DNA from 4 places in the Streptomyces sp. NBC_01707 genome. Region 1 is predicted to be linked to each of the others. Evidence: riboswitches for the same ligand, from Rfam matches in the RefSeq annotation. Region 1 holds a riboswitch; each other region holds the start of a gene.
What was found. A riboswitch is a leader RNA that binds a small molecule or an ion and turns the genes downstream of it on or off. The one in region 1 is predicted to bind cobalamin.
Positions count from the first base shown of each region.

Region 1 (7,290 bases):
TCGCCGAGCTGGACGTGGCGCGGGGCGAGAAGTTCGCGTACCGGCTCGGCGACGACGAAACCCCGCCCTCCGCAGACGGAGAGTGCGGCCTGGCGATCGAGATTGCTCATGGCGCTCAACCTATTCCCGTGCGGGCGTGGGCGGTCGATACCCACGCCAAGATTTTAGTGGAATGTTCAACCATTATGCTCTGTTGTCACCGGTGAACGAACGGCTGGGCGCACGAGTGGACGCCCGACCGGCAGGATCCGGGAAAGCCGCGACGGAGGAGGACAAGTGAACGACAGCTACTTCGAGTTCGGTACGCCGGCCGACCGCTGGGACCGCGCCCGGATGTTCTTCGAGGCGAAGGAGTATCTCACCGCGGCCCGGATCCTGGGCGGGCTGGTCGAGGAGGCGCCGGAGCAGGTCGCCCCGCGGCTGCTGCTGGCCCGCGCCTATTACCACTCGGCCCGGCTCGGCAAGGCCGAGACGGAGCTGCGGGCCGTGCTGGAGCGCGACCCCGTGGAGCACTACGCACGGCTGATGCTCGGTCGCACGCTGGAGCGGCAGGGACGGCAGGCCGAGGCGACGCCGCATCTGCGGATGGCGGCGGCGATGTCCGGGGACTTCGAGGACGACGCGGACGTCTGAGGTGGCGCGCCGTCGGGCGCGCTGCGGGCCTGTTCAAAAGGGAGCCGACCGCGCGCCGTCGGGGGCCCGGCGCAGCCGGTCGGCTACCGGCCATCGGCATCATGCCTCAGGGTTCGGTGCCTCAGCCGGAGCGATCGGTTTCCGCGTCGTCCGCGGTCCGGCTTCCCGCAGCATTCGATACGCGGCCCAGCCATTCGGCCATCAGGGCCGATTCGGCCTTGCTGAGTCCGGCGCCAGGAGAACCGTGCAGCAGCGCCCGCAGCCGGTTGGCCGCGGAGGGGATCTGCGCCTCTCCCACGTCGTCCGGCTCGCTGCCGCTCGCTTCCGGTACGAACACGGCCGCGTGCACCGCGTCGCGCACCCGTACGGACGTGCCGTCGTCGGTGAAGGTCGCCGGGCGGGCGACCAGCATCAGCGCGACGCCGACATTGGCAGACATGATCATCTGGGCGGCCGGCTCGGGCGCGATCCGCAGCTTGCCCTGTGCTGCGGCCCGCTCCAGGTCCCTGGTGAGGATCCGATGCGATTCGAGCGCCGCGGCCGGCGGGGTGCGCATGGCGGGGGAATTCATCAGTCGGTACAGGTTCCGATTGCGCAGGGCGAACTCGACATGGCTGTCCCAGCCGTCGCGCAGGTCCTGGACGGGGTCCGCGGTGTCGCCGTGCTCCCGCTTCGTCGCCAGGTAGGCATCGAAGCCGTGATCGACGACGGCCGACAGCAGTCCTTCCTTGTCGCCGAAGTGCCGGTAGAGGGCCGGGGCTCCCACCTGTGCGGCCTCGCACACGGCCCGGGTGGAGATGCCACCGTCCGGCGATTTCGCGACCAGGTCGGCCGCCACTTCCAGGATGCGTGCCCGAGTACTCATCGAACGGACGCTATCAAGGGAGAGCGCGCGGAGGTCAGCGCGCTGCATGGGGAACCAGCAGGTCGCCGAGGCCGATGCGGGTGAGGAACTCGGAGCGGATCCGGTCGGCAACGGCGCTGACCGTTTCGCTGCCGTCGTCGACGGGGTCGATGTGGACCCTGAAGGGGCGTTTGCCGTGTTCCGTCCCGACCACCCGGACGATGGCGTCGGCGACCTGGGAGACATCGGCGTCGGCGGGTGCGAGGGCGGCCAGACGCTGGGAGACCTGGTCCATCATCCCCGCGTAGCGCTCTTCGTACGCCGGGACGACGGTCAGGTCGGCGGGATGGCCGCCGGTGACGAAGTGGTCGGTGCCGGACGTGAAGGAGCCGGGGACGACGATGGTGGTCTCGATGTTGAATCGGGCCAGCTCGGCGGCGTACGAGACGGCGAGCGCGTCCATGGCGGACTTGGCCGCGAAGTACGGGGCGAGATAGGGCGGGGTGCCTCCCCTGGTGGACGTGGACCCCACCCATACGACCAGTCCGTGCTCCTGGGCGCGCAGGTGCGGGAGGGCGGCCCGGTTGACGCGTTGGGTGCCGAGCACATTGGTGTCGTAGACCGCCGCGAGCTCCTCGGGCGTGAACGCTTCGGTGGGGCCGGTGACCATGTGTCCGGCGTTGTGGATGATCACGTCCAGGCGGCCGACGTCGGCGAGGACGGCGGCGACGGCGGCGTCCGCCGACTCCTGGGACAGCACGTCGAGTTCGACGGTACGCAGGTCCACCTGGTGCTCGGCGGCGTAAGCCGCCGCCTCGGCCACCCGTGCGGCGTTGCGTGTCCTGGTGTCGCGCATGGCTGCGTAGACGGTGTGGCCCTCGCGAGCCAGGGCCCGGGCGGCCAGGGCGCCGAAGCCGGACCCCGCGCCGGTGATGACGATGGTCTTGCTCATGACTCGGTCCTCTCGGTCGGTGGAGTAGAGGAAGAAGAGAAGGAAGGGGTGACGCGGTCCTGGGAGCGGCCTGCTGCTGCAGCGAGCGGAGTCACACGATGCCGCCGTTGGCGCGCACGACCTGGCCGTTGACCCAGCGGGCGGGACCGGCGAGGAAGGCGACGACCTCCGCGATGTCCTGCGGAGTCCCGAGGCGCTCCAGCGGCGCCTGGCCGGCGAGCTTCCCGATGGTCGCCTCGTCCTTGCCGTCCAGGAAGAGAGCGGTGGCGGTCGGCCCGGGGGCCACGGCGTTGACCGTGATGTCCCTGCCGCGCAGTTCGCGGGCCAGGATCAGGGTCATGGCCTCGACCGCGCCCTTGGTGGCGGCGTAGGCGGTGTAGCCGGGAAGGGCCAGCGCCAGGACGGAGCTGGAGAAGTTGATGATCGCTCCGCCGCCGCGCAGGCGGCGGGCCGCCTGCTGGTCGACGACGAAGGTGCCGCGGATGTTGGTCCGGTGCATCCGGTCCAGGGCGTCCAGATCCATGTCGACGAGTGGTGCGAGCGTCATGGCGCCCGCGGCGTGGACGACGACGTCGACTCCGCCGAAGATCTCCTCTGCCGCATCGAAGAGCGCAGCCACCGCGACCTCGTCGGCGACGTCCGCCCGGTGGGCGATCGCCTCGCCACCTGCGGCGGCAATCGCCGCGACGGCGACCTCGGCCTCGGTCCGGTTGCCCGCGTAGTTGATGACGACGGCGAATCCGTCGGCAGCCAGGCGCTCGGCGCTCTCCCGGCCGATTCCCCTGGATCCTCCGGTGACGACCGCGACCCGGCGTGCAGTGGTGGTGGTCTGCTCAGTCAAGGCGTTGCTCCCGCTTCGAAGGGTGCGGTGGTGTCCGCTTCCCGATGGAAAGAACGCTAACACCAATCGAGTAGCGTCGCTACCCTCTCTTCGTAGCAACGTTACGTACATCGCTACCTACTCCTCGGTCGGTCAAAATTCCGATGCGTCGAGGCTTGCCGCCGTGATATTCCGGCGAGTCATGGGACCTCTTGTGACAACGCGACTCGTGCTCCACCCACTCACCCCCGCCGAGGCGGAGTACGTAGTGGAAGGCCGTCCCGGGCCGGACGCCCTCTGGGCACCCGACTATCCCAACGACGGCGACCGGGCGGGCGCGCGGCACTTCCTGGAGCACTGCGCGGATACCGGCGATCCCCGGCCGTTCGGAGCGTACGAGATCCGCCTCCGCGAAGACGGGCACGCCATCGGCGGAGTCGGTTTCCATGGAGTCCCGGACGACCGGGGGCAGGTCACGATCGGCTACGGCCTGATACCGGCGATGCGCGGCAAGGGGTACGCCTCGGAGGCTCTGCGCGCGCTGCTGGAGTTCGCCCGTGCCTCGGGTGTCGCGTCGGTCAAGGGCGACGCCGACCTCGACAACGCCGCGTCCCAGCACGTCATGGCAGCAGCCGGCATGCGCCTCGTCGGGGAGGACGACCTGCTGAGGCACTACCGGATCGACTGGCCGGCCGGATCGGCGGCCGAACGCGGGGGCGGAGCGAGTGCGACGGACGAAGCCGCCGGGTCCTCATCTTCTCCCCAGGTCTCCGCTCCACGTCCGTCGTGACGCCCGACACCCGGGCGGTCGGACCCCTACCACGACCGACCCCGCCAGGCGGCTCCTGGCGGGGTCGGTCGTAGTGGCGTTCTCGGCCGGTCAGCCGGCGGCGGTGGCCGTGCGGGATGCCGTGCCGCCCCCTGTCGGGACCGGCTCCGGTCCCGACACCAGCAGCCGTTCGGTCAGATAGCCGAAGAACAGACCGAAAGTGGTCCAGAGCGTGGCCTGAACGGCGAGGGTGGCGAGGCGGAACTCCCACAGCAGGCCGGCCGGGAAGTCCTTTCCGACCTCGTTGAACGAGGGCAGGAAGGCGTACGCGAGCCCGATGACGAGGACGTAGCCGGCGGATGCGGCGATCGACGCGTTCCAGTTGCCCAGGCGTGGAGCCAGCCGCTTGCCGAGGATGACGGCCGCAACGGCGAGCAGCACACTGAGAGCGACCATGAGGAAGAACATGGCGGTGCGTTGGCCGATCGTGTCGGGGTTGCCGACGGCCGGCGGGTTGGCCGGGTACTTGAGGAACGGCACGACATACACGGTCAGCAGGGCGCCGAACGCGATCAGTGCGGCCGTGGCCCGCGGGCCGAACCTGCCGATGCGGCCGAGGGCGTAGCAGAAGACGAGCGCGGCGATACCGCCGACGGCCACGCCGAAGACGAGGACACCGGTGGCGAGGCCGGCCGTGGACTGCATGGCACGGCTGACGAGTTCCTCGCCGCCGCCGTGGTCGTGGCTGTGCGCCTCTTCGAGAGCGATCGCCGCGTCGACCCGCGACTCTCCGAGGAAGTAGGCGACGGCAAGTGCGAGCGCACCCGCGACGAGGCCGGCCAGCATGCCGCGGACCAGCAGGGCTCTGACGGATATGGAGTTCATGAGGGGTTCCCCTGGCTTGCGCGGTATGTCAGTGGCAGGGGAAACCGAGCAGGTGGCGACCGTCGTGGACCCACTCGTGGACACCCTCGCCGGAGATGACCGCGGTGGCGCCCTGCTCGGCGCCGACGAAGTACAGCAGGACGAGCATGAGAATGCCGAAGAAGACCGCCCACGGGGCAATCGCCTTCAGCGAGATGGGGGTGATGGCGGGTGATGCGACGGCGGCGGGGGCAGCAGTCTGTGCCATGGCAGAACCTCCTGGGGGAACACGCGTCCCGATCGTGGTGCCTGAGACGACGGTGCCGGGTCTGACTTCCCGTACGGATACGGGTTCACAGTGGCGCGACCGTGCCGGATTCTCACCGGACTTCCATCACACCGTCGTCATGTTCGTCGCGACCATACCGCCTGGGTGCACCCCGCCGCCATGGCACCATCTGCCCACCCCACGGCCCTGGATGCCATGGTGTGCTTACCGAAGGGGCCACAGTTCAGGGAGTTGACGCGGGTGTTCACGGTACGGGTGATGTTGATCTCACCGGCGCTCAACGCGGCGCTGCGCGAGGCCCGCTTCGACGGCGACGCCCCGCTCGACGCGTCCGGCGTCCGGCGGGCGCGTGCGGCCGCGGCCGCGGTGCCTGCCGCTGACCGCCGGGTGCACGGTTCGGACGAGCGGTGCACCGGGACCGCCAAGGCGTTGGGGCTGCGGTCCGAGCCCGAACCCGCCCTTCGCGGCTGGGACTTGGGACGCTGGCGCGGACAACGGCTGGCGCAGGTGAGCCAGGACGAGCCGGAGGCGGTGTCGGCCTGGCTGTCCGACCCTTCGGCTGCCCCGCACGACGGTGAGTCGTTGCTCGATCTGCATGCGCGGGTGGGCGGTTGGCTGGATTCGCTGCACGGGGAGGGCGCCGAGGACGGCGGCGTGCTCGCCGTGGTCGAACCCGCGGCTGTGCGGGCCGCGATCGTGCATGCGCTGGGTCTTCCGCCGCAGGCGTTCTGGCGGTTGGACGTCGCTCCGCTGACGCTGACCGAGCTCAGCGGTCGGTCCGGGCGCTGGAACCTGCGTTGCGGGCGGTCCCTGAGCATCGGAACCGACGAGCCCACCACGGCGCACGGACGGTAACCCGGGGAGCCGTATCCGTGATGGATCGCGGAATCATGAACGCCCCCTCGACCATGGGTCACGACGGATTCCGGCCTCCCCTGCCCCGACCCGGAGGGCGGCACCCGAGGCCGGACCCGCAACGACTTGCTCCCCTCATCCCCTCCGCACAGCAATGCTGACAAATCGTACGTAAAATGGCCAAGGCGATCGAGCCCACCTCCTCTTCGGAAGGGCGACCGACCATGACCGATCAAACGCAGCTGAGCCGGCCCGAGACCACCCGCCCATCCGGGTCCACGCACGGCGCGGGACCGCAGAGCGAAAACCGCCGGGAAAACCGCCGAACGGAACCCGGGGCACGAGGGCGTACCACGATCGCCGACGGCGTGGTGGCGAAGATCGCCGGGCTGGCGGCCCGGAGCGTCCCCGGAGTCCAGGCCATGGGCGGGGGATTCACCCGCGGTATGGGGACGGTGCGGGAGCGAGTGCCCGGAGCGGGAGGTCGGTCCGTCACCGGCGGCGTCAAGGTCGAGGTCGGTGAGGTCCAGACCGCCGTCGACCTGTCGATCATCGTCGAATACGGCTTCCCGATCGTCGAGCTCGCAAGCGACGTCCGGACCGAAGTGATCGCCGCCATCGAGCGGATGACCGGTCTGGAGGTCGTGGAGGTCAACATCACGGTGACCGACGTGAAGCTGCCCGACGAGGAGGAAGAGGAAGAGCAGGTGCCGGAGAGGCGAGTCGTGTAGTGGCTCGCCGGACCGGGTCGCGCCTGGTCGAAGGGGGGTGACCGTCGGCCGTGTCGTCGGCCTGAAACCTCGGTTGTCTCCCGGGACCGTCGGATGTCCGCCCGGCACCCGGCCACTGAGGCAGCCGCGTATGACGGGGATGTGGCTGACCTCGATCGGAGGACCAGATGTCCACAGGAATCATTGTTGCCATCGTCGTCGTGGTGGTGGTCCTTGTCGCCCTCGCGGTGATGGTCCGGCTCGCCGTTCGGCGGCGTCATCTGCGAGAGCGCTTCGGACCCGAGTACGAGCGCGCTGTCGAATCCGGTGACAGCCGCACGGCGGCCGAGCGTGATCTGCGCGAACGCGAGCAACGGCACGACGACCTCGACCTGAAGCCGCTGCCCACGACTGCCCGTCAGCAGTACGCGCAGGAGTGGAACAGCGTGCAGGAGCACTTCGTGGACCGTCCGCAGGAGGCGGTCGGTGAGGCGGACCAGCTGGTGACCCGGCTGATGAAGGAACGTGGCTACCCGACCCAGGACTATGAGCAG
Region 1 covers NZ_CP109190.1:1,784,728-1,792,017, forward strand. The annotation lists gene OG963_RS08195 (pirin family protein) at 1-110, opposite strand, end outside; gene OG963_RS08200 (tetratricopeptide repeat protein) at 277-633, shown strand; gene OG963_RS08205 (TetR/AcrR family transcriptional regulator) at 755-1,498, opposite strand; gene OG963_RS08210 (SDR family NAD(P)-dependent oxidoreductase) at 1,533-2,429, opposite strand; gene OG963_RS08215 (SDR family oxidoreductase) at 2,521-3,270, opposite strand; gene OG963_RS08220 (GNAT family N-acetyltransferase) at 3,479-4,039, shown strand; gene OG963_RS08225 (CbtA family protein) at 4,130-4,903, opposite strand; gene OG963_RS08230 (CbtB domain-containing protein) at 4,932-5,150, opposite strand; adenosylcobalamin (AdoCbl) riboswitch at 5,154-5,302, opposite strand; gene OG963_RS08235 (histidine phosphatase family protein) at 5,430-6,026, shown strand; gene OG963_RS08240 (Asp23/Gls24 family envelope stress response protein) at 6,251-6,757, shown strand; gene OG963_RS08245 (hypothetical protein) at 6,925-7,290, shown strand, end outside.

Region 2 (7,290 bases), 5.1 Mb from region 1:
ACGGGCCCGCAGAAGCTGACCCCCGCCCAGTGGGGCGCCAAGGTCCGCGCCGGTTACCCCGGCTACACCGGCCCATGGCCGCGGGTCGCCATCTGGCAGGGCACGTCCGACTACACGGTGTACCCGGCCAACGCCACCGCGCTGCGGGACCAGTGGACCGATGTGTGGGGCATCGGCCAGACCCCGTCGAGCACCGACACCCTTCCCGGCAACACCACCCGCAGCGTCTACAACGACGCCTCCGGGAACCCCGCGGTGGAGACGTACTCCATCTCCGGCATGGGCCACGGCCTGGCCGTCTCCCCCGGCTCGGGGACCGATCGGTGCGGGTCCACGGCCGCGTACTTCCTGAACTCGATCTGCTCGTCGTACTACACCGGCGTCTTCTGGGGGCTGGACCAGGGCGCACCCGGCGGCGGCGAGAACCCGCTCCCGGCCCCCTCCGGTCTGACGGTCACCGGTGTCACGGGCACCGGTGCCTCGCTGTCCTGGAGCGCGGTGACGGGAGCCTCCTCGTACGCCGTCTACCGCAACGGCACCGAGGTCGGCCGGCCCACGTCGACGGCGTTCACCGACACGGGGCTGTCCGCCGGGACCGCGTACCGCTACACCGTGGCGGCCGTCGACGGATCGGGGGCGGTCGGTACCGTCTCGGCCGCGGTGACGGCGACCACGACCGGCGGGACGGGCGGCGGCGCCTGCTACACGGCGACCAACTACGCCCAGGTGGCGGCGGGCAGGGCGCACACCACGGGCGGCTATGTGTACGCGAACGGGTCCGAGCAGAACATGGGCCTGTACAACGTGTTCGTCACGCACACCCTGCGGGAGTCACCGGCGGGCTACTTCGTGATCGCCGACACCGGCTGCACCGCGTAGTACCCGTCCGTCGACGGTGCGGCCCGACGGTCCCGCGTCGGGCCGCACCTCGCGCTCACGCTCCCGCCAGGGGGCGGAGGCTTAAGGGCTGTCCCGCAATCCCCGGCGGGCCCACGACGACAGCCACGGCGCCTCGCCGCGTCGTCGGAACGCCCGAATACGACCGGCACGAAGACGCCCCTCCGCCTCGCGATGCACCGCGTCCGACGCCGCGCGCCGATCCACCAGGGATTACGGGACAGCCCTCAGTCCTCCGGCGGGAACACCACCTCGCCGGAGTCGAGCAGCGTCAGCGTGATCGCCTCGACGGGACACCCCTCCGCGGCCGCGAGCACCTGCTCGTTGGCGTCCGTCTCCGGGACGTCCGGGTGCGACTGCCGGGCGGAGTCCAGCCGGAAGCCGTCCGGGGCGTGGTTCACGCACATCCCGGAGCCGATGCAGACGCTCCGGTCGACCTCCACGTGCCAGCGGTCCCCCATCACGCCTCCTGCGGTCCGGGCTGCGCCGGCTGGTACCCGGCGGGCAGATGGATCATCTTGTGCTCGAAGTACTCGCCGTACCCCTCGGGGCCGAACTCCCGTCCCAGACCGGAGTTCTTGTAGCCGCCGAACGGACCGAGCATGTCGAGACTGAACGTGTTGACGCTGTACGTGCCGGTTCTGACCCGGCGGGCGATGTCGATGCCGCGCTCGGTGTCGGCGGTCCAGACGCTGCCGCTGAGCCCGTACTCCGAGTCGTTGGCGATCTTCACCGCCTCCGCCTCGTCGCCGTACGGCAGCAGGCAGATGACCGGGCCGAAGATCTCCTCGCGGGCGATGCGCATGGAGTTGTCGACGGATCCGAAGAGGGTCGGCTCGACGTACCAGCCACGCTCCTGGGAGGCCGGACGGCCGCCGCCCGTAAGGATCTTGGCGCCTTCCTCCTGGCCGATCCGGATGTAGTCGAGGGAGCGCTGCTGCTGACGCCGCGCGACCAGCGGGCCGAGCTCGGTGGCGGGGTCGAGCGGGTCGCCGACCTTCAGCGCGCCCGCCGCGGCGGCGAACGCCTCGGCGATCTCGTCGTAGCGGGAGTGCGGGACGAGAATGCGGGTCTGGGCGACGCACGCCTGGCCGTTGATCATCCAGGCGAACGGGACGATGCCCGCGACGGCCGCGCCGAGATCGGCGTCCGGGAGGATGACGGCGGCGGACTTGCCGCCCAGTTCCAGGGTGACCCGGGTGAGGTTGCGCGAAGCGACCTCCATCACCCGGCGGCCGGCCGCGACGGAGCCGGTGAACGACACCTTGTCGACGCCCGGATGCCCGACGAGGTACTCACTGACCTCGCGGTCCGCCGGGAGGATCGACAGCACGCCCTCGGGGAGCCCGGCCTCGGCGGCGATCTCGGCCAGGATGTAGGCGTCAAGGGGCGATTCGGGCGAGACCTTGAGGACGGTCGTGCAGCCGGCCAGCAGCGCGGGCGCCAGTTTGGCGGCGGCGGTGAACTGCGGGACGTTCCACGGCACGACGGCCGCGACGACGCCGACCGGCTCCCGGCGCACCAGCAGCGGCCCGAGGACGCCGTCGCGCCGTTCCTCGTACGGGAAGGTACGGGCGACGGTGATCGCCGCGTCCCACACCATCATCGCGGCGAGTGCCTGCACCATCACACTGGAGCTGTACGGGGTTCCGTTCTCGGAACTGATGACGCGGGCGATCTCCTCGTACCGCACGGCGAACGCGTCCTTGATCCGCGTGATCACCTCGATCCGCTCGTCGAGGGAGGCCCGGGGCCAGGGCCCTTCGTCGAAGGCCCGGCGGGCGGCGTCGACAGCGCGGTCCACGTCCGCCTCACAGGCATGCGGCACCCGGCCGATGACCTGCTCGGTGTGGGGCGATATCACCTCGATGACGTCCTGGCCGAGCGGATCGACCAACTCCCCGCCGATGAACAGTTTTCCGTGTTCGACAAGCTCGGTCATGGCTGCTGCCTCCCGCGACCCGGCACGTACCGACTCCGCACCTGACTCCATACCTGACTCCGCGTCAGAACTGATACCAGTTCCAGTTCCAGGAGTCCACGGATCCGACGGCGATCGACCTCGGGTGAATAGTCGACCAGGGCTACTACTGGAACGAGTTCTCGTTACAGTGGATGCGGCGCAGCACAGCCGCATGCCGGGACGAGAGATGGGGACCTCATGACACAGGTGACCGAGCACGGCGGCGGCGTGTGGTCCATCAAGGTCCCCATCCCGGACAACCCGCTCGGCCACACTCTGGTGCACGTCCTGGACACCGGCCGCGGCCCGGTGCTGATCGACACCGGCTGGGACGACCCGGAGGCCTGGGACACCCTGGTCGCGGGCCTCAGCACCGTCGGAGTCGCCATCACCGACATCCATGGCGTGGTCATCACCCACCACCACCCCGACCACCACGGCCTCTCCGGCCAGGTCCGCGAATCATCCGGGGCGTGGATCGCGATGCACGCCGCGGACACCGCGATCGTGCGCCGCACCCGCGAGTCCGAACCGGGCACCTGGCTCACCTACCTGGCGACGAAACTCACCGCGGTCGGCGCCCCCGAGGAGCACCTCGCCCCACTGCGCGCCGCCCGCGCCACCGGCCGGATGCGCACCCTGCCCGGCCTGCGCGCCGCACTCCCGGACCGCGAGATCGTCCCCGGCGAACTGCTCGACCTGGCGGGCCGCCGGCTCCGGGCGGTCTGGACACCGGGCCACACCCCCGGCCATGTCTGCCTGCATCTGGAGGAGGACCACCCGGCGAACCTGCCCGGTCGCGGCCGGCTCTTCTCCGGCGACCATCTGCTGCCCGGGATCAGCCCGCACATCGGGCTGTACGAGGACCCGGACGATGCGACCGTCACCGACCCGCTGGGCGACTATCTCGACTCGCTGGAGCGCATCGGCCGGCTGGGGGTCGCCGAGGTGCTGCCCGCCCACCAGCACGCGTTCCCGGACGCGGCCAGGCGCGTACAGGAACTCCTCGACCACCACGAGGAGCGGCTGACCGGCCTGCTCGCGCTGCTCGCCACCCCGCTCACGCCGTGGCAGCTGGCGGAGCGGATGGAGTGGAACCGGCCGTGGGAGCAGATCCCGCACGGCTCACGGAACATCGCGGTCTCCGAGGCCGAGGCGCACGTCCGCCGACTGGTGAAGCTGGGGCGCGCGGAGGCGATGACGGGGAGCGACCCGGTGACGTACGTCGCCGTGTGAGGGGTTCGCCGACCGGCGATCCCCTCCGGCACCGGCCTCTCCCACCGCCGCGTCCCGCCCGGCCCCACGGGTGACGTACGTCGCTGTTCCGGGCGGCCCTCCGCCCGGAGGGGCGGGCTACGCACCGGTAGAGTGTCGGAGTCGTCATCATGCCCGTTCAGGGGGAAGCCGGTGCGAATCCGGCACTGACCACGCAACCGTGAGCCGCTGACACAGCGGTGAGTCGGAATGCCCTGTCCGCGGTCGTGACCGGCTCGCGTCACCGGAACCCCGGTGACCGGCACCGTCGAGGCATACGGGGCCGGAGCCTGGTGCCTGAGTGTGCCTGTGCCCGGTTCCCACCGCAGGAGAGGCCCAGCCCACCATGACCGTTCGCCGCACCGCAGCAACGCTCGCCGCCACCGCCACCGTGCTCTGTGCGGCCGCTGCCCCGGCCGCGGTGGCGGCGCCGTCGCCGTCGCCCACCCCGTCCGTCGCACTGCCGTCCGGGCTGTACGGCACCAAGGACCCGACGTACGACGGGGTCTGGAGGCAGTCGCTGGCCTTCATCGCCCAGCGGCTCGAAGGGGTCACCCCCGCGGCCGCGGCCGTCGACTGGCTGGTCGCCCAGCAGTGCGACAGCGGCGCCTACGCCTCGTACCGCGCCGATGCCGGAAAGCCGTGCGACGCGAAGACCATGACGGACACCAACGCCACCGCCGCCGCGGTCCAGGCACTCGCCGAGGTCGGCGGACACGGCGACGCCGCCGACAACGGGGTCGCCTGGCTGAAGTCCGTGCAGAACGAGGACGGCGGCTGGGGTTACAACCCGGGCTCGCCCAGCGACGCCAACTCCACCTCGATCGTGATCGGCGCCCTGGCCAAGCGGGGCGAGCGGCTCGGCGATGTGACGACCAAGGGCGGCAGGACGCCGTACGACGCGCTGCTCGCGCTGGCGATCCCGTGCGGCGGCAAGGACGGCGGCGCGTTCGCGTACCAGCCCGACAAGGCCGGCAAGCTCGTCGCCAACGCGGACGCCACCGCGGCCGGTGTGCTCGGTTCCATGGGCAAGGGGCTGGCCGCCTGGAACAATTCCGCGTCCGAGGACAAGGCGCCCACCTGCCACAAGGGCGCCGTCGTCAAGCCCGAGCAGGCCGCCCAGAACGGTGCCCACTATCTCGCGGGTGCCCTCGCGAAGACCGGCCACCTGAACCAGCCCCCGATGCCGGGCACCACCGACACCACCGAGCAGCCCGACTTCGGCAACACCGCGGACGCGGTCGTCGCCCTGGCCGCCGCAGGCCACCAGGACAAGGCGGCCGACGCGCTCGGCTGGCTGAAGAAGAACGCCGCGCCCTGGGCGGCCGAGAACGGCCCCGCCGCCTACGCCCAGTTGGTCGTGGCCGCCCACACGACCGGTGCCGATGCCCGCGACTTCGGCGGTGTCGACCTCGTCGAGCGGCTGAGCGCGACCGGACCGAAGCCGGCCGCCGTCCACACACCCTCGCCGGCCAGCAGCGACTACGCGGCACAGGACGGCACCAGCGACGACGCCGGGCTCGGCGTGTGGTGGCTCGTCGGTATCGGTCTCGCCGCCGGTGCCGGCGTCGGCTTCCTCATCAGCAGCCGCCGGAAGACCCCGCAGCTGTGAACCGGGCGGGGAATCGATCCGGGTGGCCGGCGACGGGCGCCCTGCTGCTCGTTCTCGGCGCCGTCCTGACCGTGCTCGGCGCCGGCACCGCGCACGCGGCCGGCTACCGCTACTGGTCGTTCTGGGAGGGCAAGGGGACGAACTGGGCGTACGCCACCCAGGGCCCGTCGCTGGTCCGGCCCGACGACGGTGCGGTGCAGGGCTTCCGGTTCTCGGTGAGCGAGGACTCCCAGGACTCGGCGAAGCCGCGCCGCGCCCCCGAATTCGCGACGATCTGTGCGGACACCCCCGCCAAGGACGGCACCAAGCGGATCGCGCTCGTCATCGACCCCGGCACGGCCGCGGACGCACCTGACGGGGAGACGCCACCGGCGCCGCGTACCGCATGCGCGCAGGTCGCCGAGGACGCGAGCGCCGCGGAGGCCCTCGCTTCCGTGGCCAAGCCGCTGCGCTACAGCAGCGAGGCGCTGCTCTGCGCGATCTCCGGCTATCCGGCCTCGGGCTGCGGTGACCAGGTCTCCGGCACTGGGCACGCCGACGGTACGTCGCAGGCGCCCGCGAGCCCGTCCGCCTCGGCCCGCCCGGGGAGCGGCCGCGGCGGTCCGTCCGCCGGGGTGCTCGCCGGTGTCGCCGCCGTCCTTCTGCTCGGCGTCGCCGCGGTCGTGCAGGCCCGCCGCCGCCGAGGATGACCGTCTCCGCCGGCCCGGCCCGGCCGGTCCCTGCCCTGCGCGCCCCCGAGGCGACCCGCAGCAACGCCGTGCCCGCCGGGGCCTGGTGGCTGTGGGCGCTCGGGCTGGCCACCGCCGCCTCCCGGACCAGCAATCCACTGCTGCTCGGGCTGCTCGTGGGGGTGGCCGGCTACGTCGTGGCGGTACGCCGGACCGATGCGCCGTGGGCCCGTTCGTACGGGGCGTTCATCAGGATCGGGCTGTTCGTCGTCGGCGTGCGGCTGCTCTTCTCCGTGTTTCTCGGTTCGCCGATCCCCGGTACGCACCCGGTCCTCACCCTGCCCGAAGTCCCGCTGCCCGACTGGGCGCAGGGCGTGAGGATCGGCGGCCGGGTCACCGCCGAACAGCTGCTCTTCGCGCTGTACGACGGGGCGAAGCTCGCCACCCTGCTGATCTGCATCGGCGCGGCGAACTCGCTCGCCAACCCGGCCCGGCTGCTGAAGTCGCTGCCGGGCGCACTGTACGAGGCGGGCATCGCGGTCGTCGTCGCGATGACGTTCGCACCGAACATGGTCGCCGATGTGGTGCGGCTGCGCACCGCACGACGGTTGCGGGGCCGCCCTGCCGGTGGCATCAAGGCCGTCCTGCAGATCGGACTGCCGGTGCTGGAAGGTGCGCTGGAGCGGTCGGTGGCGGTGGCGGCGTCGATGGACGCACGCGGATACGGGCGTACGGCACAGGTGCCGCGCGCCGTCCGGCACACCACGAACGTCCTCACGCTCGGCGGGCTGCTGGGCGTCTGCGCCGGTACGTACGCTCTGCTGGCCTCGCAGGGTGCGGTGTACGGGCTGCCGCTGCTGTTCGCCGGGCTCGTCGCCGCGATGGCCGGGCTCCGG
Region 2 covers NZ_CP109190.1:6,874,029-6,881,318, reverse strand. The annotation lists gene OG963_RS30850 (PHB depolymerase family esterase) at 1-879, shown strand, start outside; gene OG963_RS30845 (ferredoxin) at 1,125-1,358, opposite strand; gene OG963_RS30840 (aldehyde dehydrogenase) at 1,358-2,839, opposite strand; gene OG963_RS30835 (MBL fold metallo-hydrolase) at 3,059-4,096, shown strand; cobalamin riboswitch at 4,218-4,351, shown strand; gene OG963_RS30830 (prenyltransferase/squalene oxidase repeat-containing protein) at 4,461-5,726, shown strand; gene OG963_RS30825 (SCO2322 family protein) at 5,768-6,415, shown strand; gene OG963_RS30820 (energy-coupling factor transporter transmembrane component T) at 6,412-7,290, shown strand, end outside.
Region 2: linked by a shared signal. The riboswitch ahead of OG963_RS30830 (prenyltransferase/squalene oxidase repeat-containing protein) and the one ahead of OG963_RS08230 (CbtB domain-containing protein) in region 1 are both predicted to bind cobalamin.

Region 3 (7,290 bases), 2.1 Mb from region 1:
CTACATCCCGATCAAGCTGGGCGGTTTCGACGACGTCTTCGCCAAGGCCGGCGAGGCGTTCTCGCAGAAGAACCCGGCGACCGGCGCCCCGCGCGGAGCTCTCGCACCGGGCGAGGCGGGCCAATGGGGCTACGCCACTCTGGCCCTGGGTTCGGCGCTCGCGCTCTTCATGTACCCGCACTCGATCACGGCGACGCTCTCCAGCCGCAGCCGTGACGTGATCCGGCGCAACACCACGATCCTGCCGCTGTACTCGCTGATGCTGGGCCTGCTGGCGCTGCTCGGCTTCATGGCGATCGCCGCCGGGGTCAAGGTGCAGAACGGGCAGCTGGCGATCCCGCAGCTGTTCGAGAACATGTTCCCCGACTGGTTCGCCGGTGTGGCGTTCGCCGCGATCGGTATCGGCGCGCTGGTGCCCGCCGCGATCATGTCGATCGCCGCCGCCAACCTCTTCACCCGGAACATCTACAAGGACTTCCTGAAGCCCGACGCGACCCCGGCCCAGGAGACGAAGGTCTCCAAGCTGGTGTCGCTGCTGGTGAAGGTCGGTGCGCTCGTCTTCGTCCTCACGATGGACAAGACGGTCGCGATCAACTTCCAGCTGCTGGGCGGGATCTGGATCCTGCAGACGTTCCCGGCGCTGGTCGGCGGCCTGTTCACCCGGTGGTTCCACCGCTGGGCGCTGCTCGCCGGCTGGGCGGTCGGCATGCTCTACGGCACGCTCGCCGCTTACGGGGTGGCGAGCCCGACCCAGGCGCACTTCGGCGGCTCCTCTAAGGAGATCCCGGGGATCGGCGAGATCGGGTACATCGGCCTGACCGCGTTCGTGCTGAACGTGGTGGTGACGGTGGTGCTGACGTTCGTCCTGAACGCGGTGAAGGCCCCGGCAGGAATCGACGAGACGTCACCGGCCGACTACACGGCGGACGCGGGCGACCCGGGCGTGAAGGTCGAACTCCCGCTGGCCAGGCCTGAGCCGGCCGCGTCGCCCGACACGAGCCCGTCGACCAACTAGGGTCTTCCGTTCGGGTCGGGCGAGCCTGACCCGAACGGCAAGCCCTGGGCGTGCACGGCAGTCGAGAGATGTGGCCCGGCCGGCGACGGAGGAAGAATCCGTCGCCGGCCGGGCCACATCGGTTCCGTACAGAACCGGCACCCCTGGCCGTACCCGGGCAGCTTCCCCCGGGCCCCGTCCCCGTACGGCACACTTCCGCCATGGACATATCGATCAGGGCCGTCGACTCCACCGAGCACCGCCTCCTCGGCGAGATCACCGCATACGCGTACCTCGACGACGGCCTGCTCGACCTCGGTACCGAGGACCCGTATGCCGAGCAGCTCCGCGACGTGCCGCGCCGCGCCGCCGAGGCCGACGTGCTCGTCGCGGTCGGTGCCGACGGCCGGGTACTGGGCGGCGTGACATACGCACCGCCCGGCAACCCGTGGGCCGACATCGCCGGCCCCGACGAGGCCGAATTCCGGATGCTCGCCGTCGCGCGGGAGGCGCGTGGCCTCGGGGCGGGCGAGGCGCTCGTACGGGCCTGTATCGACCGTGCACGGGGTACCGACGGCGTCGCACGGCTCGTCCTGTCGACGCAGTCGACCATGCTCGCCGCCCACCGGATCTACCGTCGCCTGGGCTTCGTACGGACCCCGGAGCGCGACTGGTATCCCATCCCAGGCCTCAAGCTGCTCACCTACAGTCTCACCCTGTGAACCCCGAACGACACAACATGTGGGGGCTGCCTCAACGGGCGGCCCCCACATGTATGCTCGTGCTCGCTGTCGCCGCAGGGAAATCCGGTGGGAATCCGGAACTGTCCCGCAACGGTGTGATCGGTGTACTTTTGCGCACCCTGTAAGTCCGAGGACCTGCCGACAGCGCGTCCGGCTCGACCGAACCGGACGCCCAGACGTCCGGGCCTCGCGGATGGGCCGGTGGACGCCGCACGGAGTGCTGCCCCCTTTCCCGGGCACGCCTCTGCCCGGCTGCCCCCGCTCCCCGCCCGGCCCCGAGCCGAGCGAGGGAGAGCACCACATGACCATCGCGCCAGCCGATCCGGCTTCAGTCGCCGAGTCCACGGGAACCACGAACGACGGACCCGGGACCGCACTGCTGCGGACCCTGACCGACCTCACCGTCGATCTGCCCGACACCGACCCCGGTCGCGTCGCCGCCGCCGCGCTGCGCGGCCGCAACGCCCGGTCGGACGAAGCAGAGCTGCGTTCGCTGGCCACCGAGGCCGCCGCGGGTCTGATCTCCGAGGACCCCGCGTACTCCCGGCTCGCCGCCCGCCTCCTCACCCGCACCATCGCGGACGAGGCGGCCGGTCAGGGCGCGGTGTCCTTCTCCGCCTCGGTCGCCGTCGGCCACCGCGAGGGTCTGATCGCGGACCGCACGGCCGCGTTCGTGACGCTCCACGCGGCCGAGCTCGACGCGCTGGTCGAGCAGTCGCTCGCCGACGGCGCCGACGACCGGTTCGGCTACTTCGGGCTGCGGACGCTGCACAGCCGCTATCTGCTGCGCCACCCGCACACCCGTCAGGTCATCGAGACGCCCCAGCACTTCATGCTGCGGGTCGCGGCCGGTCTCGCCGAGGACGACTCGGCGCGCGCGCTGGACGAGGTCGCCTCGCTGTACGGCCTGATGAGCCGCCTCGACTACCTTCCTTCCTCGCCCACGCTCTTCAACTCCGGCACCCGGCACCCCCAGATGTCCTCCTGCTACCTGCTGGACTCGCCGCTGGACGAGCTCGACTCGATCTACGACCGCTACCACCAGGTGGCACGGCTCTCCAAGCACGCGGGCGGCATCGGCCTCTCGTACTCCCGGATCCGCGCCCGCGGTTCACTGATCCGCGGCACCAACGGGCACTCCAACGGCATCGTGCCGTTCCTGAAGACACTCGACGCCTCGGTCGCCGCGGTGAACCAGGGCGGCCGTCGCAAGGGCGCCGCGGCCGTCTACCTGGAGACGTGGCACGCGGACATCGAGGAGTTCCTGGAGCTGCGCGACAACACCGGTGAGGACCAGCGGCGTACGCACAACCTCAACCTGGCGCACTGGATCCCGGACGAGTTCATGCGCCGGGTCGACTCGGACAGCGACTGGTCGCTGTTCTCGCCCGCCGACGTGCCCGAGCTGGTCGACCTGTGGGGCGACGAGTTCGACGCCGCGTACCGGGCCGCCGAGGCCAAGGGCCTGGCCCGCAAGTCGATGCCGGCGCGTGAGCTGTACGGCCGGATGATGCGGACCCTCGCGCAGACCGGTCAGGGCTGGATGACCTTCAAGGACGCCTCCAACCGGACCGCGAACCAGACCGCCGAGCCGGGCCGCGTCGTCCACTCGTCGAACCTGTGCACCGAGATCCTCGAAGTCACCGACGACGGCGAGACGGCCGTCTGCAACCTCGGTTCGGTCAATCTCGGGGCGTTCGTGGCCGACGGTGAGATCGACTGGGAGCGGCTGGACTCCACCGTCCGTACCGCCGTGACGTTCCTCGACCGGGTCGTCGACATCAACTTCTACCCGACCGAGCAGGCCGGCCGGTCCAATGCCCGCTGGCGCCCGGTGGGTCTGGGCGCGATGGGGCTCCAGGACGTCTTCTTCCAGCTGCGGCTGCCGTTCGACTCCGCCGAGGCCCGCGCGCTCTCCACGAAGATCTCCGAGCGGATCATGCTCGCCGCGTACGAGGCGTCCTGCGACCTCGCCGAGCGGTCCGGACCGCTGCCCGCCTGGTCCGAGACCCGCGCCGCCCGCGGTGTGCTGCACCCCGACCACTACGCCACCGAGCTGACCTGGCCGGAGCGCTGGGACGCGCTGCGCGCCCGGATCGCGAAGACCGGTATGCGCAACTCGCTGCTGCTGGCCATCGCGCCGACCGCCACGATCGCCTCGATCGCCGGGGTGTACGAGTGCATCGAGCCGCAGGTCTCCAACCTCTTCAAGCGCGAGACGCTCAGCGGTGAGTTCCTCCAGGTCAACGCGTACCTGGTGGACGAGCTGAAGAAGCTCGGCGTGTGGGACGCACGGACCCGTGAGGCACTGCGCGAGGCGAGCGGCTCGGTGCAGGGGTTCGCCTGGATCCCGGAGGACGTACGGGCGTTGTACCGCACGGCATGGGAGATCCCGCAGCGCGGACTGATCGACATGGCCGCGGCTCGTACGCCGTTCCTCGACCAGAGCCAGTCGCTGAACCTGTTCCTGGAGACGCCGACGATCGGCAAGCTCTCCTCGATGTACGCGTACGCCTGGAAGCAGGGGCTGAAGACGACGTACTACCTGCGCTCGCGCCCGGCGACCCGGATCGCCCGCGCGGCATCCGGCCAGGCCGCGGCCGCCGTCCCCATTCCCGTACAGCAGGCGGCGGCTCCCGACGCGGACGCGATCGCCTGCTCCCTCGAAAACCCCGAGTCCTGCGAGGCCTGCCAGTAATGAGCAACACCGAGAAGAACCTGCTCGACCCGGGCTTCGAACTGACCCTGCGGCCCATGCGCTACCCGGACTTCTACGAGCGCTACCGCGATGCGATCAAGAACACCTGGACCGTCGAGGAGGTCGACCTCCACTCCGACGTGGCCGACCTCGCCAAGCTGTCCCCCGGCGAGCAGCACATGATCGGCCGGCTGGTCGCGTTCTTCGCGACCGGCGACTCGATCGTGTCGAACAACCTCGTGCTGACGCTGTACAAGCACATCAACTCCCCCGAGGCGCGGCTGTATCTGTCGCGGCAGCTCTTCGAGGAGGCCGTGCACGTCCAGTTCTATCTGACGCTGCTCGACACCTATCTGCCCGACCCGGACGACCGCGCGGCGGCGTTCGACGCCGTCGAGGAGATCCCGTCCATCCGCGAGAAGGCGCAGTTCTGCTTCAAGTGGATGGACTCGGTCGAGAAGATCGAGCGGCTGGAGACGAAGGCCGACCGGCGTCGCTTCCTGCTGAACCTGATCTGCTTCGCGGCGTGCATCGAGGGACTGTTCTTCTACGGCGCGTTCGCGTACGTCTACTGGTTCCGCTCACGCGGCCTGCTGCACGGTCTCGCCACGGGGACCAACTGGGTCTTCCGCGACGAGACGATGCACATGAACTTCGCGTTCGAGGTCGTGGACACCGTCCGCAAGGAGGAGCCCGACCTCTTCGACGACGAACTCCAGCAGCAGGTCACCGACATGCTGAAGGAGGCCGTCGACGCGGAGCTGCAGTTCGGCCGTGACCTGTGCGGCGACGGCCTGCCGGGCATGAACACCGAGTCGATGCGCGAGTACCTGCAGTGCGTGGCCGACCAGCGGCTCGCCCGGCTCGGCTTCCCGACGGTCTACGGCTCCGAGAACCCGTTCTCGTTCATGGAGTTGCAGGGTGTTCAGGAGCTGACGAACTTCTTCGAGCGCCGCCCCTCGGCGTACCAGGTGGCGGTGGAGGGCTCGGTCGCCTTCGACGACGACTTCTAGACCCTGGCCCCGACCCTGGGGTACGGGCGCCGCGTGGCCGTGACCGGCTGCGCGGCGCCTGCCGTTTCCGGGGGCTCCGCCCGCCGTTCGTGCTCTGCGGCGCGCAGCTCACGGTCGATCCGGCGCTCCCGGGCGAGCCCGATGAGCGCGGGCAGCAGGACGAGAGCGAAAAGTGCAGCTATGGCCAGGAAGTTCGTGAATGTGTTCATGCCTCTACTGTCGTCCGTGCGGCCACATTCCGGCAGTGGCAGGACTGCCACACAGCATCGAATTGCTGCCACACTGGCGTCATGCTGAAGAATGTCGCCGCTCTCCTGCTCGACGAGGTCCACCCCTTCGAACTCGGTGTGCTGTGCGAGGTGTTCGGCCTCGACCGCAGCGACGAGGGTCTGCCGGTCCACGATTTCGCGGTGGTCTCCGCGGAAGGCCCGGTGCTGCAGACCCATGCCGGATTCACCATCAGCACACCGCACGGACTCGACCGGCTGGAGGAGGCCGACCTCGTCGCCGTACCGGCCGGCAGCCACTTCATGGACCGGGAGTACCCCGAGGAGGTCCTGGCCGCCCTGCGCCGCGCGGTGGACCGGGGAGCGCGCGTGCTGAGCGTCTGCTCCGGTGCGTACGTCCTCGGCGCGGCCGGACTGCTGGACGGCCGCCGCTGCACCACCCACTGGCGCCACGCCGCCGAGCTGGCCCGCCGCTTCCCGCGGGCCGTCGTCGAGCCCGATGTGCTGTACGTGGACGACGGGCCGGTCATCACCTCGGCGGGCACCGCCGCCGGGATCGACGCCTGTCTGCATCTGGTCCGTCAGGCGCACGGCCCCGATGTCGCCAACGCCATCGCCCGCCGCATGGTGGTGCCGCCGCACCGGGACGGCGGCCAGGCGCAGTACATCAAGCGTCCGCTGCCGCGCACCGCCTGCGACACGGTCGGCGGGACGCTCGCCTGGATGGAGCGCCACCTGGACCAGGAGATGACCGTCGAGCAGCTCGCCGCGCAGGCGCACATGTCGCCACGCACCTTCGCGCGCCGCTTCCAGCAGGAGACGGGCACCACCCCCTACCGCTGGCTGCTACGACAACGAGTTCTGCTGGCACAGCACTTGCTGGAGACCTCCGATGAAACGATGGACGGGATCGCCGGTCGTACCGGTTTCGGAAACGCCGCCGCGTTGCGCCATCAGTTCGTCAAGTCCCTCGGTACCACCCCGAATTCCTACCGGCGCACGTTCCGTGGGCCGATGTCCGTCTCCGAAGCTGCCTGATCCACATCGGACCTGACCTCCGATCATTCGTCCAACCGTTTTCTGCATCAGTCCATGGACCACGGGCCCCGCTTGCCGCAAGGGTCGGGCGCATGGACATGCGGATGGCAAGACGAAGGACCATCGGAGCCGTGGTGACGGCGCTCGCCGCCGCGCTGCTGCCCTGGCAGAGCGCGGCGGCCGAGGGCGGCTCGGCCGCCGCGGCCCCGCCCGAGGTGCTGCCCACGCTCCGTGAATGGCAGGGCGGTCAGGGCGAGTTCACGCTCACCGATCGGGCCAGAATCGTGCTGGACGGCGTGCGGGACAGTCGTACGGCCGCCGACGCGGGCCGGTTCGCCGGCGAACTGAACGGCAAGGCGTCGGTGTCACGGAGCCGAGCGGCCCGCTCCGGGGACATCGTGCTGCGCCAGGACCCGTCCGAGAAGGGCGCGTTGGGCGCGGAGGGCTACCGGCTCACCGTCGGCGCCCGCATCACCGTCACCGCCGCGACCTCCACCGGCGTGTTCTACGGCACCCGGACCGTTCTCCAGCTGCTGAACGACGACGGCCGCGCCGCGCGGGGTTCGGCGGCCGATGT
Region 3 covers NZ_CP109190.1:3,882,619-3,889,908, forward strand. The annotation lists gene mctP (monocarboxylate uptake permease MctP) at 1-1,015, shown strand, start outside; gene OG963_RS17380 (N-acetyltransferase) at 1,216-1,716, shown strand; cobalamin riboswitch at 1,757-1,895, shown strand; gene OG963_RS17385 (ribonucleoside-diphosphate reductase subunit alpha) at 2,039-4,435, shown strand; gene OG963_RS17390 (ribonucleotide-diphosphate reductase subunit beta) at 4,435-5,448, shown strand; gene OG963_RS17395 (hypothetical protein) at 5,445-5,657, opposite strand; gene OG963_RS17400 (GlxA family transcriptional regulator) at 5,739-6,713, shown strand; gene OG963_RS17405 (family 20 glycosylhydrolase) at 6,812-7,290, shown strand, end outside.
Region 3: linked by a shared signal. The riboswitch ahead of OG963_RS17385 (ribonucleoside-diphosphate reductase subunit alpha) and the one ahead of OG963_RS08230 (CbtB domain-containing protein) in region 1 are both predicted to bind cobalamin.

Region 4 (7,290 bases), 5.7 Mb from region 1:
CGTCCTGCACCTCGTCCAGCTGGGCCCGGGTGAGCAGGGACGGGGAGTGGCCGGGGACGGAGACGGCGGTGAGCCAGAGCCTGCACATCCATTCGAGCTGGGCGGTGCGGTCGTAGGCCTCGTCGAGGGTGGATCCGTAGGTGACGGTCCCATGGTTCCGGAGCAGACAGCCGGTGCGCTCGCGCAGGGCGCCCAGCATGTTGTCGGCCAGCTCCTGCGTTCCGTACCGCGCGTACGCCGCGGTGCGGACGGGGCCACCGAGCATGGCGGCGGCGTAGTGCACGAGCGGGACCTCGGGGACGAGGGTGGAGACCGCCGTGGCGTGTACGGCGTGGGTGTGCACGACGGCGGCCGCGTCGCTGTTGCGGTAGACCGCCAGATGGAGCGGGAGTTCGCTGGTCGGGGCCAGTGCGCCGAGGACCTGGCGGCCCTCCAGGTCGACGGCGACGGTGTCGCCGGGGCCGAGCCGGTCGTAGGGCACACCGCTCGGCGTGACCAGGACGAGGTCGCCGACCCGTGCCGACACATTGCCCGAGGTCCCGACGACCAGACCCTCCGCCGCGGTCCTGCGGGCGGTGACGACGACGCCGTGCCAGGCCTGCTCGACGGCGTCCTGTGCGTCATGTGCGGCGTGTGCATCCTGTGTGTCCTGCGCGGCTGTTGCGCGGCTTGCGTCCTCATCCCGATCGCTCATGAGGCAATCCTGTCAGCGGGGCGGGAGCGGCCGCAGACCGACGGGTGACCGACATCTCTTTGTCGGATTTTCCGGCGGATTCACCCTCGGAACCGGCGGTCCACCGGACGGCGTGTGGCGGCGAATTCCGGCCACCGCACGCCCTGCGGTGGCCCCCGGCTGCCGCGCGGCGGACGAAACGATCAACACCACTCCGTTTTGAGTCACCACAGAGCCCCGTCCAGTTCATCTTCCGTTCACCCAGGTTGCCTACGGTCCACGAGCCAATGACGTCGAACGATTGCCTGGGTAAATGGAACACATCACGCTGCTCCTCGCGATTGTGATCGTGACAGCTCTAGTGTTCGATTTCACGAACGGTTTCCATGACACCGCCAACGCGATGGCGACCACCATCTCGACCGGCGCTCTCAAACCCAAGACAGCGGTGGCCATGTCCGCCGCTCTCAACCTGGTCGGCGCGTTCCTGTCGGTCGAGGTCGCCAAAACGATCTCCGGCGGGATCATCAACGAGAACGGGCTGCGGACAGAAGTCATCTTCGCGGCCCTCGTCGGCGCCATTCTGTGGAATCTGCTGACCTGGCTGGTCGGCCTGCCGTCCAGTTCCTCCCACGCCCTCTTCGGCGGTCTCATCGGCGCCGCGGTGATGTCGGCGGGGTGGTCCTCGGTCGACGGCGGCACCGTCGTCACCAAGGTGCTGCTCCCCGCGGTCGCAGCCCCGGTCGTGGCCGGTCTCGCTGCACTACTGGCGACCAGGCTGACGTACCGGATCGGCGGGAAGGTCCGTAACGACGCCCAGGAGAAGGCCACCGCGAAGGGCTACCGCGCCGGCCAGATCGCCTCGGCCGGACTGGTCTCGCTCGCCCACGGCACGAACGACGCGCAGAAGACCATGGGCATCATCACCCTGGCCCTGGTCACCGGCGGCGTTCTCTCCCCCGGCTCCAACCCGCCGGTCTGGGTCATCGTCTCCGCGGGTATGGCCATCGCGCTCGGCACCTACCTCGGCGGCTGGCGCATCATCCGCACCATGGGCAGTGGCCTCACCGAACTCAAGCCGCCGCAGGGCTTCGCCGCCCAGACCAGCGCGGCCACGGTCATCCTGGCCTCCTCGCACCTCGGCTTCTCCCTCTCCACCACCCAGTCCTGCTCCGGGGCCGTGATGGGTGCGGGCCTGGGCCGTCGGGGCGGTGTGGTCCGCTGGTCCACCGCGACCCGGATGTTCGTGGCCTGGGGCCTGACCCTGCCGGCCGCCGGTCTGGTCGGTGCGGGTGCGGAGTTCCTCACCAAGCAGGGCACCTGGGGTGTCGTCGTCGTCGCCATGCTGCTGATCGGCGGGTCCGCCGCCATCTGGCTGCTGTCCCGCCGCAAGCCGGTCGGTCACGGCGATGTCGCTCCCGCCGCCGAGCCGGCTGGTGTCATCACCACCGCCATCGCGGCCGTCACCCCGCCGCCCACCGGGGCCGCGGCTCCGGCCACCACGGCGGACGCGACCGCAGCCACGGACCTCAAGTCCACCATCCCGGCCCCGGCCGGAACCGTCGCCGATCCGGCGCGGCCCGCCACGGTGTAAGGACAGATCACCATGAACATCGACTGGGCAGCTCTCGGCTCCGTCTTCGGCGTCTCACTCGTCGTCACCGTGGCGCTGGTGGGCCTCTTCACCCTGGGCATCGTCGGCCTCTCCAAGCAGCCGGAACCGGCCGCGCAGGGCGGCTCCGGCTCGGGCTCCCTGGTACTCGCCCGCACCGGCGCCTACCTCTGCTTCGGGCTCTGCGCGGCCGCGGTCGCGTACGGGATCTATCTGATCGTCGCCTGAGCGACCGACCGCACTCCGTCATCGGGGTCCCATCGGGCCGGACACACCTCGCGTGTGTCCGGCCCGATGTGCGTCTGCGCACACTGCGCCGCCGCAGGTCAAGGCCAGGTTGACGGACATTCGCGGAGCGTGGTGGACTGCCGGAGCCATTTACGGCGACAGCAGAGGAAGCCGGTGCGAATCCGGCGCGGTCCCGCCACTGTCACCGGGGAGCAGTCCCCCACACCGGAAGTCACGGCTCGCGCAGGCGGGCTGGAAGGCCGGGGGAACTGCGGATCCGGGAGCCAGGAGACTCTCGCCGCCGGTCACGTCGAACCAGGGCGCGGACCCTGAGTGAGGACATATCGCCATGCCCGGCTGCCGTGCGTCGTCGTCCGTTTCTGTGTCGCTCCCACCGGGAGCCGGCTGTACGAAGGTCCTTCGAGGCGCAACGGCCGGCTGAGCGGTGCGAGCCGACCGCATCTTCGCGTACGGCGCCACGGCCGGTCTGATCGGCGATCAGCTCCTCGGTGATCCCCGCCGACGGCATCCGGTCGCCGCGTTCGGACGGGCCGCCGCGGCCGTCGAGCGCCGCCTGTGGCGCGACCACCGCGGGTGGGGCGCACTGCACACCCTGGTCTGCGCCGGGGGCGCCGCGGCCGGAGCCGCGCTGGCCGCCCGTGCCGTGCGCGGTCGTCCCGCCGCATCCGTCGCCCTCACCGCGGCAGCCACCTGGTCGGTCGTCGGCGGCACGTCGCTGGGTCGGGAGGCCCGCGCCATCGGCGGCGCGCTGGCGGCGGGTGACATCGCACTGGCCCGTGAGCGGCTCCCCCATCTGTGCGGCCGCGACCCGCACTCCCTCGACGGGCCGCAGATCGCCCGCGCCGTGGTGGAGTCCGTCGCCGAGAACACCTCCGACGCGGTGGTCGGCGCGCTGGTGTGGGGCGCGCTGGGCGGCGTGCCCGGACTCGTCGCCTTCCGGGCCGTCAACACCCTCGACGCCATGGTCGGGCACAGATCACCCCGCCATCTGCGCTACGGCTGGGCCTCGGCCCGGCTGGACGACGTCGTGGGCTGGCCCGGCGCCCGGCTCACGGCCGCGCTCGCCGTGGCCGCCGGGGGGCATCCGCGTCGGGCGGTACGGGCCTGGCGGGCCGACGCCGGCAAGCACCCGAGCCCCAACGCCGGGCCGGTGGAGGCCTCGTTCGCGGGCGCGCTCGGCGTACGGCTCGGCGGGACCCTCGCGTACGGCGGCCGTGTCGAGCACCGGCCGGTGCTGAACGGCGCGGCCGGCCGTGCGGTGCGGACCGAGGACATCGAGCGCGCGGTGCGGTTGTCGCGCCGGGTGGGGGTGCTGGCCCTCGGCGTGTGCGCGGCGGGCCGGCTGATCGCGGGACGGCGGTCGTCCACGGGGCGGCGCCCCGCCGCGGGACGGAGCGGAGAATGAGCGGCGGACTGCTGGTCGCCGGAACCACGTCGGACGCGGGCAAGAGCGTCGTCACGGCAGGCATCTGCCGCTGGCTGGTGCGCCAGGGGGTGAAGGTCGCGCCGTTCAAGGCGCAGAACATGTCGCTGAACTCGTTCGTCACGCGCGAGGGCGCGGAGATCGGGCGTGCGCAGGCGATGCAGGCCCAGGCGGCCCGGGTGGAGCCGACCGCGCTGATGAACCCGGTGCTGCTCAAGCCCGGCAGCGACCGCTCCAGCCAGGTCGTCCTGATGGGCAGGCCGGTGGGCGAGATGAGCGCACGCGGCTACCACGGGGGGCGGCAGGAGTCGCTGCTCTCCACGGTCGTGGACTGTCTGGAGCAGCTTCGGAGCACGTACGACGCGGTGATCTGCGAGGGCGCGGGCAGCCCGGCCGAGATCAATCTGCGCCGCACCGACATCGTGAACATGGGGATCGCGCGGGCCGCGCGGTTCCCGGTGGTCGTCGTCGGCGACATCGACCGCGGCGGTGTCTTCGCCTCCTTCTTCGGTACGACGGCGCTGCTCAGCGCCGAGGACCAGGCGCTGATCGCTGGCTATCTGGTCAACAAGTTCCGCGGCGACGTCTCGCTGCTGGAGCCGGGGCTCGACATGCTGCACGGCCTGACCGGGCGGCCGACGTACGGGGTGCTGCCGTTCGCCCATGGCCTGGGCATCGACGAGGAGGACGGACTGCGGGTCTCGCTGCGCGGAGCCGTACGCGAGTCGGTCGTCGCGCCGCCGCACGGCGAGGACGTGCTGCGGGTCGCGGTGTGCGCGGTGCCGCTGATGTCGAACTTCACCGATGTGGACGCGCTGGCCGCCGAACCGGGTGTGGTGGTGCGGTTCGTGGACCGGGCGGAGGAGCTGGCCGACGCGGACCTGGTGATCGTGCCCGGCACGCGCGGCACGGTGAAGGCGCTGGCCTGGCTGCGCGAACGGGGGCTGGCCGACGCGCTGCTGCGCCGGGCTGCGCAGGGGCGTCCGGTGCTCGGTATCTGCGGTGGGTTCCAGGTGCTCGGTGAGCGCATCGAGGACGAGGTGGAGTCGCGGGCCGGGCAGGTCGACGGGCTCGGGCTGCTTCCGGTACGGATCCGGTTCGACCGGGAGAAGACCCTGGCCCGGCCGGTCGGTTCGGCGCTCGGGGAGCCGGTGGAGGGGTACGAGATCCATCACGGGGTCGCCGATGTGCGGGGCGGCGAGCCGTTCCTGGACGGGTGCCGGGTAGGTGCGGTGTGGGGGACGCACTGGCACGGCTCGCTGGAGAGCGATGGCTTCCGGCGACGGTTCCTGGTGCAGGTCGCGGAGGCTGCCGGGCGGCGGTTCGTGCCGGCGCCGGACACGAGTTTCGGGGCGCTGCGGGAGGAACAGTTGGACCGGCTGGGGGATCTGATCGAGGAGCATGCGGACACGGGGGCGCTGATGCGGCTGATCGAGGCGGGGGTGCCGGAAGGACTGCCCTTCGTGGGCCCCGGTGCCCCGGAGGTGCCGGCGGCCCGTGGGGTGCGTGGCGCCGGGGTGGCTGGGGGGTCGGCGTGAGAGGGACGCCTGCGGCGGGCTCTTCTCCCGTATCCGCCGCTCCCCGTGACCGGGGCTCCGCCCCCGGGCCTCAGGCGCGGACCGGGCTGAGCAGCCGCCCGGGCACGCGGGACGGTGGGCCCGGACGGGGCGCCGGTTCTTGGATGGATGACGTCGTCGAGGAGGCTTTGTGAGTACCCCGTATCCCTTTACCGCCATCGTCGGGCAGGACGATCTGCGGCTCGGTTTGTTGCTGAACGCCGTATCGCCCGCTGTCGGTGGTGTGCTCGTGCGTGGGGAGAAGGGGACCGCCAAGTCCACCGCCGTGCGGGCGCTCGCCGCGCTCATGCCCGAGGTCGATGTCGTCTCCGGGTGCCGGTTCTCGTGCGACCCCGTGTCGCCCGATCCCGCGTGTCCCGACGGGCCTCACGAGGCCGGCGGCGGCGTGTCGCGGGCGGCCCGGACCGTGGAGCTGCCGGTGGGCGCGTCCGAGGACCGGCTCGTCGGGGCGCTCGACATCGAGCGGGCGCTCGCCGAAGGGGTCAAGGCGTTCGAGCCGGGGCTCCTCGCCGATGCACATCGCGGAATCCTGTACGTCGACGAGGTCAACCTGCTCCACGACCACCTGGTGGACCTGCTGCTGGATGCGGCGGCCATGGGCGCCTCGTACGTGGAGCGCGAAGGCGTCTCCGTACGGCATGCCGCGCGGTTCCTGCTCGTCGGGACGATGAACCCCGAAGAGGGCGAGCTGCGGCCGCAGTTGCTCGACCGGTTCGGACTGACCGTCGAGGTCGCGGCGTCGCGCGAGACCGACCAGCGCGTCGAGGTGGTGCGGCGGCGGCTCGCGTACGACGACGATCCCGCCGGGTTCGCCGCCCGGTGGGCCGATGAGGAAGGTGCGTTGCGGGAGCGGATCGTCGCCGCGCGGGCGCTGCTTCCTCAGGTGGCGCTGGGGGACGGTGCCCTGCGTCAGATCGCCGCCACCTGTGCGGCCTTCGAGGTCGACGGGATGCGCGCCGACATCGTGATGGCCCGTACCGCGACCGCACTGGCCGCGTGGGCGGGGCGTACCGACGTGCTCGCCGAGGACGTCCGGCAGGCAGCGCTCCTCGCGCTCCCGCACCGGCGCCGCCGCAACCCGTTCGACGCGCCCGGTCTCGACGAGGAGAAGCTCGACGACACGCTGGAGCAGAACAGCGGTGAAGGGGACGGCGGCGGGGACGACCCCGATCCGGACGGGCCGGGTGGGGGTGGGCAGCCGCCGCAGGGGGACGGGCCCGACACGCCGCCGCAGCCCGAGGCGGGCGACGGCGACACGCCCGGACTCCCTTCGCAGGGCCGCCCGGCCGGGGGCGGTGAGCAGCAGCCCGTACGGGCTGCCGAGCCGTTCCGGACGAAGATGCTCAGCGTGCCGGGGATCGGCGAAGGTGCGGCGGGGCGGCGGTCCCGGGCGCGTACCGAACACGGTCGCACGACCGGTGCGCGGCGGCCCGAGGGGCTGCTGACCAAGCTGCATCTGACGGCGACCGTGCAGGCCGCCGCCCCGCACCAGCACGCGCGCGGACGCATCGGGCGCGGCCTCGTGGTGCGGCGCGATGATCTGCGGCAGGCCACCAGGGAGGGGCGCGAGGGGAACCTGGTGCTCTTCGTCGTGGACGGATCCGGGTCGATGGCCGCCCGGCAGCGCATGGGCGCCGTGAAGGGCGCGGTGCTGTCGCTGCTGCTGGACGCGTACCAGCGGCGGGACAAGGTCGGTCTGATCACCTTCCGGGGCAAGGGCGCCGAAGTGGCGCTGCCGCCGACGTCGTCCGTGGAC
Region 4 covers NZ_CP109190.1:7,460,288-7,467,577, reverse strand. The annotation lists gene OG963_RS33475 (class II aldolase/adducin family protein) at 1-694, opposite strand, end outside; gene OG963_RS33470 (inorganic phosphate transporter) at 987-2,267, shown strand; gene OG963_RS33465 (hypothetical protein) at 2,280-2,513, shown strand; cobalamin riboswitch at 2,677-2,808, shown strand; gene OG963_RS33460 (cobalamin biosynthesis protein) at 2,959-3,939, shown strand; gene OG963_RS33455 (cobyric acid synthase) at 3,936-5,495, shown strand; gene OG963_RS33450 (putative cobaltochelatase) at 5,665-7,290, shown strand, end outside.
Region 4: linked by a shared signal. The riboswitch ahead of OG963_RS33460 (cobalamin biosynthesis protein) and the one ahead of OG963_RS08230 (CbtB domain-containing protein) in region 1 are both predicted to bind cobalamin.